DNA from 2 places in the Sinorhizobium mexicanum genome. Region 1 is predicted to be linked to the other one. Evidence: predicted binding sites of a transcription regulator. Region 1 holds the regulator's gene; the other holds the start of a gene.

Region 1 (5,827 bases):
TAGCCATTGACAGGCCCAGCATCTCGCGACCGCTCAGCACATGGCCAAAGACGAACACGGAGACAAGCGTGATGAGGGCGACACCGGACCCTTCCCAGATGGCATAGGCGACGCCGACGGAGATCGTCTTCACGGCCTTGGCAAGGAACACGTATGAGAGCGCGATCGAGGCGTACATGATCGCATGCCCGACATAGGAGCCGGAGGCGGAAGCAGCCTTCATCGCGGTGAGACCGGCGACCTCTGTCGTGATTGCGAGAATCAGGAAAAGCCATGCAACACGCATGAGGAACCTTCAGAGACTATACCGACAAACGAAAAGAGCCATTCGGGCCTTCGCCGCGAATGGCTCTTTGAAACTGGCTCCCCGGGCCGGATTCGAACCGGCGACCTATCGATTAACAGTCGAGTGCTCTACCGCTGAGCTACCAGGGATCATCTGCGCCGCAGAAGTGAGGCTGCTAATACAAATGCTTTTTCGATTTGCCAAGCGGTTTTTCAAAAAAAATGACAACGTCGGTTGCGAGGCTGTGGAGAAGGCCCCAATTCTGGGGAGGAGTATGAAAGAGCAATAATGACGAACGACAGGAAAGAACGGCATTTCGGCATTGATCCGCAGACGCACGAACTCGTCCTCGGCAAATGGCGTATGAACTTGCCCGACTCGCCGGTGCTGCGGATTCTCTTTGGCACGCTCCTTGTCTTGGGCGGACTGCTGGGTTTTCTGCCGGTACTAGGCTTCTGGATGATTCCTCTGGGACTGCTCGTGCTTTCTCACGACATACCCGCAATCCGCCGCCGTCGCCGCAAGCTGGCGGTCTGGTGGGCGCGCTGGCGCGGCCAGCAAAATTCTTCCGACAAATCCTGAAAGGGCACATGCGGCAGCGGAGCGCCAGGGGCCGCATTGTCGGAACGCTGCGGAGAACGGGGATGACCTCGCGTCGTCCCACCCTTTTTCGGACCACTCCCCCTTGCACTCCTCATAGATTCGTTCTAAACGCCGGCCATCGCTTGATCGATCGGGCGTGTGAGGCCTCGTGGCGGAGTGGTGACGCAGAGGACTGCAAATCCTTGTACCCCGGTTCAATTCCGGGCGAGGCCTCCAAAGCTTTATTTCAAGAAAATCAATGACAAGTGCGTAGGCAGACGCTTTGTTGTTTGGCTGACGGCACAGTCGTTCGGCGCGCAAACGCGCTTCGCGGCGATCGGTGCTGTCATGAACGCGATCGGCGCCTAAGGCTGTAAAGGCCGTTCGCTTGGCCGCCCAAAGTTGCAGCGTGATTTTCTACTGCATGTCTTTGTCCTTGAGTCGACCTCGACTTAAGGACAAAGACATGCAGCAATTCAGTGCTACAGCGACCGTTGCGGTGCGATAAGACGCAGGGCTCTGTAGGCGCCCGCTGGCCTGCGCAAGTCGGATCGCGGTGCCCGACTTTTGCCGGGCAATAGCCCGGCTCAATTAGTGATAGCGGCGAATAAGGCCGACGAGCTTGCCTTGGATCTTGACGCGGTCCGGCCCGAATATACGCGTTTCATAGGCCGGGTTGGCCGCTTCGAGCGCAATGGACGCGCCTTTTCTGCGGAACCGCTTGAGGGTTGCCTCTTCGTCATCCACAAGTGCAACGATGATGTCGCCGGGATTGGCCGTGCTCGTATTCCGAATGATCACGGTATCGCCGTCGAAGATGCCCGCCTCGATCATCGAGTCGCCCTTGATCTCGAGCGCGTAGTGTTCGCCACTGCCGATCATCTCCATCGGGACGGAAATATCGTGTGTGTTGTTCTGGATCGCGGAAATCGGGACACCGGCTGCGATTCGCCCCATGACCGGCACTGAAACCGATGCAGTATCGCTCGGCGACGCCGATTTGGCTGTGGCGGCAGGCGCGGCAGGTGGCTTGCCCAGGCTGCCTTCGATCACACTTGGCGAGAAGCCACGCCGAGGCTGCGGGTTCGCCGTGTAGGCCTCGGGCAGCTTGATGACTTCTAGTGCGCGCGCCCGATTGGGAAGACGGCGAATGAACCCGCGCTCTTCAAGCGCGGTGATCAACCGATGGATGCCCGACTTGGAGGCGAGGTCCAGTGCGTCTTTCATCTCGTCGAAGGACGGCGGCACCCCGGATTCCTTCATTCGTTCGTGAATGAACAGAAGCAATTCCTGCTGCTTGCGGGTTAGCATGGCGCGTCACTCCAGAATCGCGAAACAAATCAAGAACAGACACTATCTGTTCCATATGTGTTCCGCAAGTGCCTAAAATTCCGTGAATATCTGGCTATCGCGAATTCCTGTGGAGACGCGTCGACCGTTCCGCCGACTGCCTCGCCGTCCGCAAAAGGGCAGGGTCGCGCTTCCGGTCTTATATTTTCGTCAGCTTGGTAAGGGCGTCGGGGTTTGTGCGCGCCGCCGCCGTGATCTCCTGGATCAGGGCCTGGCTCGCGACCGGAATCGAGACGTCCGATCGGAAGATCAGCCCCACCTTTTGCGGTGGCACGAGCTCGTGGATGTCGAGCTGAGCGGATATGTCGATCTCGACCAACGAACCGGTCTCGAGCTCGATGCGCACGGCGTCCTGGCGCACAAGGCCGATGAACTCGCTCTTCTGAAGAATGTTCTTGACGAACATCGGAGAGCCGCTGCGCAATACCGATTTATTGAATTCGGTACCGACAAGCTTGCGGAGCGCGCCTTCGAGATCGCGGTTGCCGGTCAGTACCACCCAAGGATACTGCGTCAGTTCGCTGAGCTCGATCTGGTGGCCCTCGAGCATGGGGTGACCGGCGCGTACGACGAGGATCATGGAATCGAGATAGAGTTCGCTCTGTTCGACATCGGGCGGAAGATCCTCTGGCTCGAAGAGGGTGGCGATCAGGAAATCGAGATCCCCGAGAAGCAAGGGACGGATCAGGTCGCTGCGGGTACCATTGGCGATGTTGATGGTGAGGCGCCGCTCGTCAGTCACAAGTCTGAGGATCGCGAATGCCAGCGTGCGGCTGTCGGGGCCAAGCGGAGCGCCGACGTTGATCTCGCCCGAGCCGAGCGTGCGGAGCGCTTTGATATCGCTCTCCATCTTGCGCATCTCGGCCGCAATGCGCCGGGCGTGATCGAACACCGCTTCGCCGAAAGAGGTGAGCGTGATGCCGCGAGGCCCGCGGTCGAGCAGAGGGACGCCGAAAGCATATTCAAGCATCTGGATGCTTTTCGAAAGCGCCGGCTGGGAAAGATTGAGGCGTTGCGCGGCCTTGTTCAGGCTGCCCAATTCAGCGACTGCAAGGAATCGGTTGACCGAACGCAGATCCATATTTCACCTCCCCGAGAAACTGGATTTGACGATAGTCAGTTCTAACTTTTGGTTTGAACGATATCAAATCATTCTTCTTGATTTTAGAACTTCCCAACCGCAGACTTCGATCATTCCCGGCGGCCACAATCGATTTCCGCAAGGGAAGACCGAAGCGAGAAATCCTTCAGGACGGGGTTGTACGAAGCCGTGAGGAGACGGTGTCGCACAATCGAAGCGACGGTCGAGGAGGAGTATTTCCGGACAGTCCGGATTCAATCATCGCCTGATCATGGTCGGCCTTCAGGGAACGCGCCGCGCGTCCCAAGGGTCTCGGCTGGCTTTTCTACAGCACCGCGTCAGACGCGCAAACGGCTGTAGTACTTTGAATTAGTGCATGTTTTTATCCTTAAATCGGATCCGATTTAAGGAAACATGCAGTAGGCACGGGGAGGATTGCATGTCAGTAAGAGTTGGATTCGTGGGTGTCGGCGCAATGGGATTGGCCATGGCATCGCACGTGCTGAAGGCGGGCTTCGCCGTGGCTGCCTACGACCTTGATGCGGACTGTCTCGCCAAGGCTTCGGCGGCGGATATCATGGCCGCGAAAGACCTCGCCGATCTCGCGACGATGGCCGACGTCTTCATCGTCGTCGTCGCGACCGATGACCAGTCGCGTGCCGTAACCAGGGAGTTGGCGCCCCTCGCCAAAAAGGGCTCGGTCATTGCGATCGCCGCGACCAACAATCCGGGCACGATGCGCGAACTCAGCGATTACTGTGACGGCTATGGTGTCCGGTTCATCGACGCGCCGGTTGTCTACGGTCTGGAGGGAGCGCGCGAGGGTACGCTTCTTTCGCTCTGCGGTGGACGCGAGGCCGATGTCGAAATGGCGCGTCCGGTGTTGATGAGCTACAGCCGCGACGTCCTGCATGTCGGCGATGTCGGCTCCGGACAACTCGCCAAAGCCTGCAACAATCTGCTGCACTGGATCCATTGTGTCGGCAATTACGAAGCGCTGCTCCTTGCCAAGCGCTACGGCGTCGATGCGCAGCGCATGCGCGAGATTCTGCTGAAGAGCCCCGGCTACAACAATACGCTGGAGCGTTGGGACGGAACTCGGTTCACCTGGCACGAGAAGGATATGGACGTCGTTCTCGACCTTGCGCAGGCGGGCGGGCTGGTGCTGCCGCTGAGCGGCCAGACCGACCAGCTCATCAAACTGTTGACGCCTACCGACGTGCGCGACCTGCTCTACGGTCCCGAGGCCCACTATCTCGGCCGCCGCGTCGTTGCGATCAATGGCGAGGCCGCGACCACCTGAGGATTCTGCTCTGCCGACGTTTCGCGCAACGGGAGCTGAATCATGGAAATTGTCGCATTCGATGTCGAGCCGGTGGTCCTGAAGAAGGACGATCCGGAATGGAAGTTCGCGCTTGGTGCCAATCCGAACACGGAAGGTGTGATCCTGCGCATCGCAACCGCAGAGGCGGAGGGGTTCGGCTATGCCTCGGCCACCGCCCATATGGGCTCGATTAAGTCCACGCTCGTTGCCGAACTCGGTCATTTTCGTCCGTTGGTGGTCGGCAGCCGCGCCGACGAGATCGGCGCCATCATGCAGAGGCTCGACCGCAGGCTCCGCGGGGCTCCACAGGCCAAGGCCGCTGTCGACTGCGCGCTCCACGACCTTCTCGCACGGACGTTGAATGTCCCGCTCGCGACGCTGCTTGGCGGCAAACTGCGCAGCGAGGTGTCGATCCTGCGCATTCTCGCCATCAAGTCACCGGATGAGATGGCTGCGCAGGCAAGGCGCCTGGTCGACCAAGGATATCGTTACCTCAAAATCAAGGTGCACGGCGAAGTCGATGAGGACGTCGCGCGGGTCGCGGCCATCCGTGCCGAGGTCGGCCCAGACGTGCATCTGACGATCGATGCCAACCAGTCCTATTCGCCGAAGGATGCAATAACCGCGATCCTTAAAATGGCGGACCATGGCATCGAGCTCGTCGAGCAGCCGGTGCCAGCCGAGGATCTCGAAGGCTTGTCACTTGTGACGAGGATGGTCCCGATCGCCGTCGAGGCCGACGAGGCGGCGGGCTCTCTCGCAGAGGTCTATGACCTGGCAAAGCATCGACGTGTCGATGCGATCAGCCTGAAGATCCCGAAGCTCGGTGGTATCCGAAACACGCTCACGGCGGCCGCGCTCTGCGAGCAGGCGGGCATAAGGTACCGGATGGGTGCCGCCGTCGGCAGCCGGCTGCTCTCCTCCTTCGCCATTCATCTCGCCTGCGCACTTCCGGGGGCGGAATACGCCTGCGAGCTCGGCGAGTTCGAGCGACTACTCGGCGACCCCTTTGGTGGCTTGTCGGTCGAAGATGGGGTGCTCCGCCTACCGTCCGGCCCCGGAACGGGAGTGCAAAAGATCGATGCCAGCACGCAGGGCCTAGCGACCGAGAATTACGAAGCGTTCACGATGACGAAAGGATGATCGAGGTGGGAAAGCATGCATCTTCTGGAAAATACGCGATCGTTGGTCTCGGCGTCGTCGC
Region 2 (5,827 bases), 2.1 Mb from region 1:
TGAAGACGGTCCATCAAATCATCGGTGCGGCGAGCAAGGTTTCCTTCGGCAAGCCGGAAAAGCTGATGGAATATCTGGGCGTCATCCCCGGCGCGGTGACCGCCTTCGGCGCGATCAACGATACGGGCGGCAATGTGAAGTTCATTCTCGACGAAGCGTTGATGGAATTTGACACGATCAACTGCCATCCGCTTTCGAACGACCAGACGACTTCGATCGCGTCGAGGGACATGCTGCGTTTCATGGAAGCGACAGGGCACGAGCCGCTTGTCTTGAAAGTGACGACCTGACATACGATCTTTGGCGCGGATGCATGAAGTCGGACGGCAAGTCCGCGAGGAGAGAAGAATGAGCGGTAGCGACAATCCCTATGCAGGTTCTTTCGGCAACCAGATGACGGCTTCGGCTTCGTTCGGCGGCCAGCCGGCGCCGAAGGCCGCGGCCGCAGGCGATCTGATCAAGGAGACGACCACCGCCACCTTCTCCCGCGACGTGCTGGAGGCCTCACGCGAGCAGCCGGTTCTCGTCGATTTCTGGGCGCCCTGGTGCGGACCCTGCAAGCAATTGACCCCGGTGATCGAAAAGGTCGTGACGGAAGCCGCCGGCCGGGTGAAGCTCGTCAAGATGAACATCGACGACCATCCCTCGATCGCCGGCCAGCTCGGCATCCAGTCGATCCCTGCCGTCATCGCCTTCGTCGGCGGGCGTCCGGTCGACGGCTTCATGGGCGCCGTTCCCGAAAGCCAGATCAAACAGTTCATCGACCGGATCGCGGGGCCTGCCGTGAGCGATGGCAAGGCCGAGATCGAGGCCGCCCTGACCGATGCGAAGGCATTGCTCGATGCCGGCGAGGCGGAAAACGCCGCCGGCCTCTACGGCGCCGTCCTGCAGGCTGAGCCGGACAATGCGACCGCTGTTGCCGGTATGGTCGACTGCATGATTGCGCTCGGACAGATTGCCGAGGCGCGCCAGGCGCTTTCAGAATTGCCGGAGGAGCTTGCAAAGGACGCGGCCATCGGCGCCGTCTCGAAGAAACTCGACCAGATCGAAGAGGCGCGCAAACTCGGTGATCCGACGGCGCTCGAGCATCAGCTGGCGCTCAATCCGGATGACCACGCGGCGCGGCTGAAGCTTGCCAAGATCCGCAATGTCGAAGGCGACCGGAACGCGGCCGCCGAACACCTGCTGTTGATCATGAAGCGCGACCGCAGCTTCGAGGACGACGGCGCCCGGCGCGAACTACTAGGCTTCTTTGAGGTCTGGGGGCCGAAGGATCCGGCGACGGTCGCCGCGCGGCGCAAGCTTTCGTCGATTCTTTTCTCTTAAAGCGCGTCGGAGCTACTGCATGCGTCCTTAAATCGACTTCGATTTAAGGACAAAGACATGCAGCAATTCAAAGTGCTGCAGCGATCTTTGCGCGTCGGATAAGACGCGCGTGCTGTAGGCGACGCGCTTTAAGTCGTTGCCGTTTGCATGTCGTTGTCCCGAAACCGCTGCACACTTTCGGGCGACATGCATTAAGCGGCAAGACTGCAGCAGGATCCGCGTCTTTTTCCCTTGAGATTTTCGAGGGACGCACCATTTCTTGATCGGAGGGTCGTGCCTGGCGATGAGGCGCGGCAAGCCGGTATCTGCAAGGTCTACCAGAATGCATGTCGGAAATGCGCGTTACCTCGGTCCTCAGGACGTGCCGGAGATTCTTCCGGTATTTCCGCTGACGGGCGCGCTCCTGCTTCCAGGTGCGCAACTCCCGCTCAATATCTTCGAACCGCGCTACCTTGCGATGTTCGATGACGCGCTCGCCGGAAACCGGCTGATCGGCATCGTCCAGCCCTCCTTCTCCGAGGGACGCAACGATATCGACTCGGCGCCCGTGCCGGCGCTTTGCCAGGTCGGCTGCATCGGCCGCATCACCTCCTTTGCGGAAACCGGCGACGGGCGCTACATCACCTCGCTCACGGGCGTCTGCCGCTATAGACTCTTCGCCGAGGTGGCCGGCTGTCGCGGCTACCGTCGCTTCCGCATCGGCCCCTTCGCAACCGATCTCGACAGTCCGGACGACGAGAGCCTCGTCGACCGGGAAGCGCTCCTGGCGGCTTTCCGGGCCTATCTAGACGCCAACAAGCTGGAGGCGGATTGGGAAAGCGTGGAGCGGGCGAGCAACCGCACGCTCGTCAATTCGATGGCGATGATGTCGCCCTATGGCCCGGCGGAAAAGCAGGCGCTTTTGGAGGCGCCCGACCTGAAAACCCGCGCCGAAACGCTGATCGCGATCACCGAGATCGTGCTTGCCCGCAATTTCGGCGACCTCGACAACATCCTGCAATAAGCGCGAAGCGATGGATATCAACGCCAGCAAGGTCGACCCGAAGCTCCTCGAACTGCTCGTGTGCCCGCTGACGAAGGGGCGGTTGAGCTACGATGCCGAAGCGCAGGAGCTGGTTTCCGAAAAGGCCCGTCTCGCCTATCCGATCCGCGACGGCGTTCCGATCATGCTCGTGTCGGAGGCGCGCAAGATCGAAGACTGAGGCTCGCGTTGAAGGTCGGTGAGGGACTAGCCGCCTACGTGTTCGACGCTTGCCTCGATCCGCTCCATGTCGTCGTCGGAAAGGCCGAAATGGTGGCCGATCTCATGGATCAGCACATGGGTGATGATATCGCCCAGCGTTTCCTCGTTTTCCGCCCAGTAGTCGAGGATCGGGCGGCGATAGAGCGTGATCCGGTTCGGGAACTGGCCGGTCTCCATGGTGAAGCGTTCGCCGATGCCGCGGCCCTCGAACAAGCCAAGCAGGTCGAAAGGTGTTTCAAGCGCCATGTCTTCGAAGACGTCGTCGCTCGGAAAATCGGCGACTTCGATCATGAGGTCGGTCGTCAGCTTGCGGAATTCCTCCGGCAGATGGCTATAGGCTTCAAGCGCAAGCAGTTCGAATGTACTGAGCGTCGGTGCGTGGCGTTCCCGCCAATCATCGGTCTGGTCAATGCGGGCCATGGGCACTCCTTGTTGCCCTCATATAACGATTTCTCCTTTGTTTTTCGAGTGTTGAATTCTGCACAGGCCGAGTGAGGAATAAATTCTCAAACTTGGTTGTTGACTCTTGCGGCAGGCTCTGGAATCCATAAGAACATAACATGAACATCTGGTGGAGCCGACCGTCATGGCCGAGAAAGCCGTGCAGCGGGAAACCGTTCTTTCCCTCCGCGAAACCATAGCACAGATTGAAAATCGACGGCTGCCCGGGATCATGCGCGCAGCCAAGGCGGCCGATCCTGCCGGTTTCCGGCGCAAAAGGGAGGAGGCGTCCTGCAACAAGATCCTGCCCCTTGGCGTCCCGCCGCTCGATGACGTGCTCGACGGCGGGCTGCCGCTCGAGGGCATGACGGAAATCCGCAATGTCGAAACGCGCGATGCGGGTGCCGCCGCCGGTTTCGTGACGGCGCTTGCGGTACTCTGTCAGCGGAGAAAGAAGGAGAAAGGTCATCTGGCGCCGGTCCTTTGGATCAGCCAGGCGCTTGCCTCTCGCGAGGCCGGGTTTCCCTATGCGCCTGGCCTCAAATCCTATGGGCTCGACATCGAGCGCTTCCTGTTCGTTTCGATACGCACGGTCAAGGATGCGCTCTGGGTTGCCGAAACGGCTCTTTCGGTACCGGTCTTCGCGGCCGTCGTTCTGGAAATCCGCGGCAATCCCGACTGTCTCGCCTTGAGCGAGAGCAGGCGCCTGCATGTAAGGGCCAGGGCGGACGGAGTGCCTCTTCTTCTCTTCCGGCAGGCGGGCGAGGAAGAGGCAAGCAGCGCCTTTTTCCGACTTCAGATCAAACCGGCATTTGCCGGCGAGCGACCTCTCCCCGATGGCTCGATGCTTTGCGGCAGCATTGGCCATCCAGCCTTTCACGTCCTTGTCGAAAAAAGCAGGGCTTACGCCTCTGCCGATATCTTTCTGGAATGGAATGCCCATGACCGCCGCTTCTATCCCATCGAGCAGTCCGTCGCTCCTCAGGCAGACGGGCAATCAGCGAATTCTGTCGATCCATTTTCCGCATCTGTCGGCCGATCGAGTGGCGCGGATTCGCTGGGGCGCCTCCTGGCTTACGCAAGGGCGTCCTGATCATCCGCCCGTCGTGTTCGCTGCCAAGATCGACAATGCCATGCGGCTCGTCGCGCTCGACACGCTTGCCGAACGGGCAGGCCTGAAGCGAGGCCAAGGGGCGGCGGAGGCCCGCGCCATGTGTCCGTCGCTCGACGTGATCATCGAGGATCCGGCGGCGGACCGGGCCTTCCTGGAGGGGCTTGCCGACTGGTGCGATCGCTATACGCCGCTGGTTGCGCTCGACGGAAAGGATGGCCTGTTCCTCGACATCACCGGCTGCGCCCATCTTCACGGCGGCGAGAAGGCGCTGGTCGACGACGTGCTTTCGCGTCTCTTCCTGCTCGGCGTCGAGGCGCGGGCAGTGATCTCCTCCTCTGCGGGCCTCTCCTGGGCGGTTGCCCGCTATGGCGGTGCGGCCGTCATCGCGCCAGAGAATGCCGAACGGGTTCTCGCACCCCTGCCGGTCGCCGCCCTGCGCCTGCCGGCGGAAACCGCCGCCCTGCTCGAGCGGGTCGGGCTGAAGCAGATCGGTGATCTTCTTCAAGCACCGCGCGCGCCCCTGGCCCGGCGCTTCGGTCCTTCTCTTCTCCTGCGGCTCGATCAGGCGAGAGGCCACACGGACGAGTCGCTCTCGCCCCGTCTCCCCGTTCCGAGCTTTTCCGCCGAACGCCGACTTGCCGAACCGCTTCAGGAAGAAGAGCACATTCTTGAACTGGCGCGGCATCTTTCCGGTGATGTTCGCCTCTCGCTGGAGCGGCATGGCGAAGGCGGGCGTCTGTTCGAGCTTCTCCTCATTCGCGTCGATGGCCGGGTGTTTCGCATTCAGGCACATGCGGCCGTTCCCTTGAACGACGCCGATCGGATCGCGGCTCTCTTTCGCGAGCGGTTGCAGGCGGTTCATGATGACCTCGATGCCGGATATGGTTTCGAGATCCTCCGGCTATCCGTCCTCAGAAGCGAAAGGCTAGATCCTGCCCAGGAGGATTTTTCCGGCGTTCCCGATGAAAGCCAGCCGCTGGCCGCCTTCGCCGACAAGCTATATGCCCGCTTCGGGCCGGATTGCCTGACGGTTGCGACCCTTGCCGAAAGCCATCTGCCGGAACGTGCCGGCGGATTTGCTCCTTTGGAGGATGTCGCGGCGGTCATCGGATCCCGTCCGGTCGATGAAAAAGTCTTCCCCGAGAATCGCCCGCTTCGGATTTTCACGCATCCTGAACTTGTCGAAGCGACGGCCGAGGTGCCTGATGGCGCGCCGCGCAGCTTCAACTGGCGCAAGACCCAGTATCGCGTCGCCCGTGCCGAAGGGCCGGAGCGGATCGCCGCCGAATGGTGGATCGATGGGGAGGGGCATCCGACCCGCGACTATTTCCGGATCGAGGATCAGGAAGGTCGCCGTTTCTGGTTGTTCCGCGAGGGTCTCTACGGAAGGGAAACATCCTCGCCCCGCTGGTTCATGCATGGAGTTTTCGCATGAGCGCGGATCCTGCCTTCTACGAGCTTGGCGCGCGCACGAATTTTTCCTTCCTGGAAGGAGCGGCACCCGCCGAGGAAATGATCGTCTTTGCCAAGAAGGTCGGGCTTGCCGGCCTCGGCATCGCCGATCGCAACAGCGTCGCGGGCGTCGTCCGGGCCCATGCCAAGGCAAAAGTGGAGGGATATCCTTTCCGGCCGGGCGCGCGCCTGGTTTTTGCCGACGGCACGCCGGATATCCTCGCCTATCCAAGAAACAGGAGGGGGTGGGG

Evidence for each region. The regulator LexA, encoded in region 1, represses DNA repair genes until DNA is damaged. The targets are predictions, from matches to a motif close to TGTTCNNNNTGTGTTCNG.
Region 2: the regulator LexA is predicted to act here: its motif matches at 3,119-3,136, upstream of FKV68_RS33145 (ImuA family protein).

Annotation. Positions count from the first base shown of each region.
Region 1 is NZ_CP041238.1:2,022,541-2,028,367, forward strand. Features, by position in the region: gene FKV68_RS09590 (SMR family transporter) at 1-286, opposite strand, end outside; tRNA gene FKV68_RS09595 (tRNA-Asn) at 361-435, opposite strand; gene FKV68_RS09600 (hypothetical protein) at 575-868, shown strand; tRNA gene FKV68_RS09605 (tRNA-Cys) at 1,032-1,105, shown strand; gene lexA (transcriptional repressor LexA) at 1,460-2,179, opposite strand; gene FKV68_RS09615 (LysR family transcriptional regulator) at 2,358-3,299, opposite strand; gene FKV68_RS09620 (NAD(P)-dependent oxidoreductase) at 3,676-4,602, shown strand; gene FKV68_RS09625 (mandelate racemase/muconate lactonizing enzyme family protein) at 4,645-5,766, shown strand; gene FKV68_RS09630 (thiolase family protein) at 5,772-5,827, shown strand, end outside.
Region 2 is NZ_CP041238.1:4,121,121-4,126,947, reverse strand. Features, by position in the region: gene FKV68_RS19400 (prolyl-tRNA synthetase associated domain-containing protein) at 1-290, shown strand, start outside; gene trxA (thioredoxin) at 349-1,326, shown strand; gene FKV68_RS19390 (LON peptidase substrate-binding domain-containing protein) at 1,649-2,329, shown strand; gene FKV68_RS19385 (Trm112 family protein) at 2,340-2,528, shown strand; gene FKV68_RS19380 (metallopeptidase family protein) at 2,555-2,989, opposite strand; gene FKV68_RS33145 (ImuA family protein) at 3,156-4,103, shown strand; gene FKV68_RS19375 (Y-family DNA polymerase) at 4,054-5,559, shown strand; gene FKV68_RS19370 (error-prone DNA polymerase) at 5,556-5,827, shown strand, end outside.